DNA from 2 places in the Streptomyces sp. WI03-4A genome. Region 2 is predicted to be linked to the other one. Evidence: riboswitches for the same ligand, from Rfam matches in the RefSeq annotation. Region 2 holds a riboswitch; the other holds the start of a gene.

Region 1 (4,163 bases), on a different contig from region 2:
GGAGTCGGCGAGCGCCGGGACCAGCCCGATCGTGGCCGCCGCCACCCCCACCACCGCGACCGGGACCACGTACCGGGCGGCCTTGCGGCGCCCGGTGCGCAGGTCCTCGTCCTGCGCGGTGCCCGTCGTGTCGTCGGATTCGTACGGTGCCATCAGTGCCTTACCTCCGTCGTCGGCGGCGGCTGTCCACGCGCTGGTCCACCTGAGCCGCCATTCTCACCCGAATCGGTGAGGAGTGGTGATTTCCGTGGTTTCCATCTGACCAAATCGGCCGTGAGGAATCGTCAGACCACGGAGCCAACTCGTGTACGCCTGCGGTATGACACGCGAGGGCGGTGCCCCCGCCGACCCGTAGGGGTCGAGCCGGAGACACCGCCCTCGCGGCGGGTACGGGGGCTCAGCCGGCCCGGTGCACGACCGCGTCGCACAGCTCCAGGAGGGCCGCCTTGGCGTCGCACTCCCGCAGCGGGGCCAGCGCGGCGCGCGCCTCCTCCGCGTACCGGACGGTGTCCCGGCGGGCCTGTTCGAGCGCGGGGTGCGCGCGGAGCGCGGCGAGCGCCTCGGCGTGCCGGGCGTCGTCGCTGAGGTCGGAGTCCAGCAGCTCGCAGAGCGCGGCGTCCTCGGGCAGACCCAGCCGGGCGGCGCGCTCGCGCAGCCGGAGCACGGGCAGCGTCGGGATGCCCTCGCGCAGGTCGGTCCCGGGCGTCTTGCCGGACTCGTGGGAGTCGGAGGCGATGTCCAGGACGTCGTCCGCGAGCTGGAAGGCGACACCGAGCCGCTCGCCGTACTGGGTGAGCACGTCGACGACCGTCTCGTCGGCGCCGGACATCATCGCGCCGAACCGGCAGGAGACCGCGACCAGCGAGCCCGTCTTGCCGCCCAGCACGTCCAGGTAGTGCTCGACCGGGTCGCGGCCGTCCGAGGGGCCCGCCGTCTCCAGGATCTGGCCCGTGACCAGCCGCTCGAACGCGAGAGCCTGCACCCGGACCGCCTCGGGGCCGAGGTCGGCGAGGATCTGGGAGGCGCGGGCGAACAGGAAGTCGCCGGTCAGGACCGCGACGGAGTTGCCCCAGCGCGTGTTGGCGCTGTCCACGCCGCGGCGCACGGCCGCCTCGTCCATGACGTCGTCGTGGTACAGCGTCGCCAGGTGGGTGAGCTCCACGACCACGGCCGACGGCACGATGCCGGGCGCGTGCCGGTCACCGAACTGCGCCGCGAGCATCACGAGCAGCGGCCGGAACCGCTTCCCGCCGGCCCTGACAAGGTGCTGCGCGGCCTCCGTGATGAACGGGACCTCGCTCTTGGTGGCTTCGAGCAAGCCTTCCTCGACAGCCGCCAATCCGGCCTGGACATCGGCTTCCAGAGCCTGGTCCCGCACGCTCAGCCCGAACGGCCCGACGACGGTCACGAGGGGTCTCCTGTCTGCTGGTGTCTGCTGCGCGATTACACGGTTTGTCGATAGGTCGCTGCCATCACTCAAGTCAGCGTATCCGGTCCTGTTTCGATCACCGATAGCGCCCACCGGTCCAGCCCGGGCGGTATCGGATCACGGCCGGTATGTTTTCGATCATCCGATAAGAACTGACATCCACGGACTTAACACCTCTTAGTCCATTTTGTCGCGAACCATATGGAGGGAGGATTACTTCTTTCGTGCCATGACCAGCAGATATCCCGAATCCCCCATGTCTGATTTGGTACGCTTTGCCATTTCGTGAGTTGGGTCACGTAGGCCACCTCACCCGAACGATCGCGCCACCACCGGTCCGCCCTTGCCGCAGCGGCCAGTTGAGGGTTGGCAACCGCAAAGGATCAAGCACCCCAAATGGCACAGATCAAGGTCAACTAGCGCTTTATGTGAATCCGACGCTTGTTCCGGACATGTGCTCTCGCATAGCTTCCGGGCCTGTCAGACGAACGCCGAATCCTGCCGCGTCTGACATCACCCATCGACGGACTCATTCGTAGGGCAGGAGCGGGGGACCCAGGTAAGTCGCCGGACCGGACGGCACATGTCGCGCCGGGACGGCTAGGGGTGAAGTCGTGCCTCCCCCCAGGGGCACGGCCGGGCACCTCCCCGCCCGAACCCGACAGCTCACCTCGCAGGCGACGGAGAGGATCTTCGCCATGCCCGCTGCCGCCCAGCGCCGTACCAACCGTCTCTTCCGCACGCTCGCCGTCGCCGGTACCGGTGCCGCCGTTCTCGCGCTCCCCCTCATCGGCGCCACCGCCGCCTCCGCCGCCACTCCCGCCGCCACGACCGTCTCCACCACGCCGGCCGGGTACCCCAACAACCTCGACGGCTGGATCCGCGAGTCCCTCGCGATCATGAAGGAGAAGGCCATCCCGGGTACCTACAACGGCATCTACCGCAACGTGATCCGTGAGTCGTCCGGCAACCCGAACGCCATCAACCTGTGGGACTCCAACGCCGCCGCGGGCATCCCGTCCAAGGGCCTGCTCCAGGTCATCGACCCGACGTTCAACGCGTACCACGTGGCCGGAACGTCCTTCAACATCTACGACCCGGTCGCCAACATCACGGCCGCCTGCAACTACGCGGCCAAGCGCTACGGGTCGATCGACAACGTCTTCGGCGCCTACTGACGGGCACCGGTGACTGATCACCACTGAGGTCCCGGTCAGCCGGCCGGGAACAGTCTTTCGAGGACGACGGCGATGCCGTCGTCCTCGTTCGACGTGGTGACCTCGTCCGCCACGGCCTTCAGCTCGGGATGGGCGTTGGCCATGGCCACCCCCCGCCCGGCCCAGTCGAACATGGGGATGTCGTTGGGCATGTCGCCGAAGGCGAGGGCCCGGTCGGCGGCGAGGCCCAGGCGGTCCGCGGCCAGCGCAAGACCCGTCGCCTTGGTCACACCGCACGGCTGGAGCTCCACCGTCCCCGGCCCCGACATCGTGACCGTGGCGAGCGAGCCCACCGCCGACCGCGCGATCGACGCCAACGCGTCGTCGGACAGCGTCTGGTGGCGCAGCAGCACCTTGCTGATGGGCTCACGCCACAGGTCGTCGCGCCGGCCCACCCGCACCGCGGGCAGGGTCGGGTGCGGCATCAGGTACCCCGGTTCGATCAGGGTGAGCCCGTCCACGCCGTCCTGGTCGACGGCCGCGTAGACCTGCCCCACCTCGGCCTCGATCTTGCCGAGCGCGGTCTCGGCCAGCTCCCGGTCCAGCCGGACCGACCACAGCATGCGGTCCGCCCCGGCGTCGTACACCTGCGCGCCCTGCCCGCACACCGCGAGCCCCGTGCAGCCGAGCGTGTCCAGCAGGGGCCGTACCCGGGGGGCCGGCCGGCCCGTCACCACCAGGTGCCGGGCGCCGGCCCGCGCCACCCGTTCGAGCGCGGCCAGCGACCGGTCGGAGACGGTGTCGTCAGCACGCAGCAGCGTCCCGTCCAGGTCGGTGGCGATCAGTGCGTATGCGGGGGGTACGGCCATGATCAGAGAATACGGATCCGGCGCCCCGCCGACTCACCGCGCTGCGGCCGGACTTGTGTGCTGACCGGCCCAAGTGGTGCCCGCCGCCTGCCCGATGGCCCTGCCCTCCGCGCCCGCCCGGCCGCTGCCGCGCACCGCCACAGGGCGGCGGGCGGCAGCGGCCGGGGAGCCGCAGGAGGCGCCCCCGGACTCAGCCGTGGGCGGCCGCCAGATGCCCGGCCAGCCGGGGCGAGGCGAACTCGGTGCCGCACACGAAGCGCATCACCGGACCGTACGAGGAGGCCGCGGGAAGGCCGGTGAAGTAGAGGCCGGGGACGGAGGAGACGTAACCGGCGCCCAGCCTGGGCGTGCCCCGGCTGACGGCGAGCCGGGTGCGCAGTCCGTGGCCGAGGAAGTCCATCGCCGCGATGTCCACGCGGTAGCCGGTGGCCGCGATGACGTGGTCGGCGCAGAGCCGCTCGGTGCCGCCCGCGTGGGTGCGGACGGTCAGGACGGGACTGCCGTCCTGCGCCTCGGCGGCCAGCACCCGGTCCACCTCCTGGACCTGCACCCTGCCCTCGAAGCGGTCGCGCAGCCACCAGGCGCCGAGCGGGCCGAGGACTCTGCGGACCAGGTAGTGGCGGGTGCGGTCGGGCAGGAAGCGGTAGGGGTGGGGGTAGTAGCTGAGCGCCCACAGGGACCAGGCCCGGCCGAACGGCGACTCGGGGC
Region 2 (4,163 bases):
GGCCGGGACACCCGGCAAGCGGTTCGCCCTGCCCGGCGCACGGGTCGTCCTGGAGCAGCCCGCACTGCGCGAACCGGTCGAGGGGCAGACCGGCGACCTGCTGATCCAGGCCCGGGAACTGGTCCGGGCACGCGAACTGATGGAGGAGATGCTGGTCCGGCACACCGGTCGCACCGCCGGGCGGGTGCACCAGGACCTGGAGCGGGTCCTGGTGCTCGACGCGCCGGGCGCACGGGCGTACGGCCTGGTGGACGGTGTGGTCCCGGGACGCAGGGACACGCCCGGCACCGGGCACGCGGGGTGAGCCGCCGATGCTGCCACCGGAACTTCCGCCGCTGCCCGCGCTGACCAGGGCCGAGGGCGAGCTGATCGACTGTTACCTCGAGGCCGTGGACCTGCTGGGCCGGATCAACCCGGCCCAGGACGGGGACACCTACCGCGGGCTGCGCGCGGCACAGGCCCTGGTGCGCAAGGCGGTCGAACTGCGCGACGCGCTGACCCTGATGCACCAACGGGGCGAGACGGAGCTGCACGGGGACACGCTGGCACGCGCTTTGCGGGTGCTCGACGGCGAGCGCCGCACTGCGCGCGTCACGCTCCCGCCCGACTGCGTCGGCTGATCCGGACGCATCTCCGGCCCGTACGGGCCCCGTTGTCGACGGGCCGCGCGTGCGCGGCTTGAAACGGCCCGAACGACGTACCCCCGGCCGGCGTATCTCCGGAGCTTTTTTCGGGCCTTCCGACTTGCGCGACAGGGGGGTTCCGGACCCCCTCTCGGGTGCTCCGCCCCAGGTCCGAGGCTACGTGCGGGTTCTGACGGTCGTTCGAACACAGCCCTGTCCACCCGAACGGGTGAGTGGTGAGTAACGCCACAAATTGCCGTTTGCGTTGGGATTTTCCGACTCCTGTGAGTGAAGATCCGTGTCTGACGACAAGCCCCCGCCACCGCGGCGGGGCGGTCCGGGCGGACGCCGAGTCCTGCCGCCGCCCGGATGACCGGTCGACAGGAGTGGATCGGCAGGAGTGGAGGACCCGAGCAAGACGGGTCGCCGGGACGGACGTTCGTCGCAGACGGACGGTCGTGCCGAGCAACCCTTGGGGTGAAGCCGCGACAACGCGGCCGGGCAACTTCGCCAGCCCGAATCCGACAGGTCATCCTTCACAGGCGGCTGACGAAGGGTTGCGCATGACTGCGCTCAATCGTGTCCCGTCGCTCATGGCCCGGGCCGGTACGGCCTCGGCCCTCACGCTTGCCGCCGTGGGCGGCTCGATCGCGGTGCCGGGCCTCGCCACCGACGCCTCCGCCGCGACGCTGGCGACGAAGGCGCTGCAGATCGCCGCGTCCAAGAAGGGCGCCCCGTACGCCTGGGGTGCCACCGGACCGCGGCGGTTCGACTGCTCGGGGCTGACGCTCTACTCGTTCAAGAAGGCCGGCAAGAAGCTGCCCCGTACGGCCGCCCAGCAGTACAACAAGACGCACCACATCTCGGCCAGGAGCCGCAAGGCCGGCGACCTGGTGTTCTTCCACTCGGGGTCCAGCGTCTACCACGTGGGCATCTACGCCGGTAAGAACAAGATCTGGCACGCGCCGAGGACCGGGTCGGTGGTACGGCTGGAGAAGATCTGGACCAGGAGCGTCTGGTACGGCCGGGTCAGCTGACCCTGGCTCAGGGCAGGAGCGGCTCCGCGACGGGGCCGCTCCGAGCACCGTCAGCGCCGTCCCGGCGCCTCCCGCGGCCTGCGGGCGGCCCAGGGCGGCGCTCGGACGTTCAGGCGTCACGGAGGTCCCTGGACGGCCTCTCGGCGGGCTCCCAGGGCTACGGCTCCTGCTGGCCCGCCGTGGTGACCGGTTCGGCCGGGATGCTCCAGGGCAGTTCGATGGACACCGTCTTGCCGCCCTCGCGCGTGGGGCGGATGCGCAGTTTGCCGCCGCACTCCGCGGTGAGCCAGCGGATGATGACCATGCCGCGCCCGTTGTCCTGCTGGACGGCCGCGGGCAGTCTCTTCGGGAAGCGTGGATGGCTGTCCGTGACTCCGATGCGCAGGTGTTCGTCACGGTCCAGCGCGATGTCGACCGTGAAGGTGGGTGACTGGCCGAAGGTGTGCTGTACGGCGTTGGTGGCGAGTTCGGAGACGATGAGCCGCACGGTGTCGGCCACGTCGGTGTCCGACGGCAGGCCCCACTCCGCAAGCGTTTCCACCACGTAGGAACGCGCCGCGGAGACCGAGGCGGGATCGCTCGGCAGAGTGACGGATGCTTCCAGATGGTCTGCCATGGCGAGGTCGTCCCTTTCCCACGGGACCGCAGTCCGACGAGGAGCGGATGGTTCGAGTACGGTCCCGGACTGGTGCTGTTTCGCCAGACTGCCATCACCGGGCCGGTCGGGGGAGCGATCCACCAAGATATGCATATATCTGTCGCTCAAAGCGGTGAACTCTGCGACGCGAGACCGTATATGGGCGGCCCGGAAGGAGTAAGGAGTTGCCCATGCAGAACGGTCCCGCGGTGCGGCGCCGCAAACTGGGCGCCGAACTGCGCACGCTGCGCACCGGGGCGGGGCTCACCAGTGGCGAGGCGGCCCGTCTCGTGGGCTGGCACCAGTCGAAGGTGAGCCGTATCGAGACCGGCGCCAGCGGGGTGAAACCGGCCGATGTGCGGTTACTGCTCGACGCGTACGGGGTGCGGGAAGGACAGCGGCGTGAGCTGCTGCTGATGCTGGCGGGGGCCGAGGAGGCCGGTGGCCGCAGCCGGTGGTGGCACGCCTACCGGGGGATCCTGCCGCCCACCTACCGCGATTTCATCAGTCTGGAGTCACAGGCGAGCGGGATGCGCACCCTGGAGACGACGGTGGTTCCCGGCCTGCTGCAGACGCCCGAATACGCGCGTGCCGTGACCCGCGCGGCCGTCGGCGGCGTGGACGACGAGCGGCTCGACGCACTGGTCGAGGTGCGGCTGGCCAGGCAGGACGTGCTGCGGGCCGATCCGCCGCTGGAGCTGAGCGCCGTACTGGACGAGGCGGTGCTCAGACGTGAGATCGGCGGGCCCGAGGTGATGGCGCGGCAGCTGGAACGGCTGCTCGAGGCCGCTCGGCTGCCCCAAGTACGGCTCCAGGTGCTGCCGTTCGGCGCGGGGGCGCATGTCGGTCTCACCGGGCCTTTCGTTATCTTCTCATTTCCGAGCACTTCTGATCTGGATGTGGTTGTTCTCGACCAGTTGACGAGTAGCCTCTACCTGGAACGGAAAGAAGACCTCAAGGCCTACGCGGAGGCCTTCGACACCCTTCGGATCCACGCCCTTTCCCCCCAGGACTCGTTGGATTACATCGCCGGGATAGGTGACGGCGCGTAAGGAGGCACCATGACTGCACTGCCTCGGAACGTCCCTGCCAGTACCGACCTGCACGACGTGCGCTGGCTGCGCAGCAGCTACAGCACGGGAGCGAACAACTGCGTGGAGACGGCCCGGCCGCGCTCCGGTCCCTGGGCCGGACTGCTCGCCGTGCGCGACTCCAAGAACCCGTCCGGGCCCGCGCTGCTCTTCTCAGCGGGGAGCTGGGTCGGCTTCACGGCCACGCTCCACTGAGCCCGCCCACTGTCAGCCGACTGACCCTTACCGATCTCCGCCGATCGTGACCGGTCCTGACCGATACCTATCGGTCAATTCCGATCACACTCGCGCGATGCCCGGCCGTGTCACGCCGACTCATGGTCGTGTTTCGCCGATCACACGTACAGCGCGTTCGATCTCGGCCCCGGACAGGTCCGCGCGGGCGGTCAGCCTCAGCCGTGAGATGCCGTCGGGCACGGAAGGAGGACGGAAGCAGCCCACGGCCAGGCCCGCAGTGCGGCAGTCGGCCGCCCAGCGCACCGCCTGCTCCGGGGACGGAGCCCGCACGGAGACCACCGCGGCGTCCGGACGTACCGCCTCGTGTCCCGCGGCGGTCAGCCGTGCGTGCAGTTCCGCGGCGACCGCGCGGGCCCGCGCGGCCCGCGCCGGTTCGCGCCGCAGCAGCCGGAGCGCCGCCAGCGCCGCCCCCGCGGCGGCCGGGGCGAGGCCCGTGTCGAAGATGAACGTCCGGGCCGCGTTGACCAGATGATCGATCACCCGGGCCGGACCGAGCACCGCACCGCCCTGGCTGCCCAGCGATTTCGACAGCGTGACC

The links. A riboswitch is a leader RNA that binds a small molecule or an ion and turns the genes downstream of it on or off. The one in region 2 is predicted to bind cyclic di-AMP.
Region 1: linked by a shared signal. The riboswitch ahead of PV343_RS15555 (transglycosylase SLT domain-containing protein) and the one ahead of PV343_RS02205 (C40 family peptidase) in region 2 are both predicted to bind cyclic di-AMP.

The regions. Positions count from the first base shown of each region.
Region 1 covers NZ_JARAUO010000012.1:101,788-105,950, reverse strand. Annotated here, with positions in the region: gene PV343_RS15565 (DUF2092 domain-containing protein) at 1-153, opposite strand, end outside; gene PV343_RS15560 (polyprenyl synthetase family protein) at 398-1,408, opposite strand; cyclic di-AMP (ydaO/yuaA leader) riboswitch at 1,909-2,122, shown strand; gene PV343_RS15555 (transglycosylase SLT domain-containing protein) at 2,128-2,607, shown strand; gene PV343_RS15550 (HAD family hydrolase) at 2,643-3,455, opposite strand; gene PV343_RS15545 (FAD-dependent oxidoreductase) at 3,646-4,163, opposite strand, start outside.
Region 2 covers NZ_JARAUO010000001.1:470,024-474,186, forward strand. Annotated here, with positions in the region: gene PV343_RS02195 (ATP-dependent Clp protease proteolytic subunit) at 1-304, shown strand, start outside; gene PV343_RS02200 (hypothetical protein) at 312-620, shown strand; cyclic di-AMP (ydaO/yuaA leader) riboswitch at 1,054-1,184, shown strand; gene PV343_RS02205 (C40 family peptidase) at 1,187-1,660, shown strand; gene PV343_RS02210 (ATP-binding protein) at 1,818-2,276, opposite strand; gene PV343_RS02215 (helix-turn-helix domain-containing protein) at 2,489-3,349, shown strand; gene PV343_RS02220 (DUF397 domain-containing protein) at 3,359-3,583, shown strand; gene PV343_RS02225 (8-amino-7-oxononanoate synthase) at 3,704-4,163, opposite strand, start outside.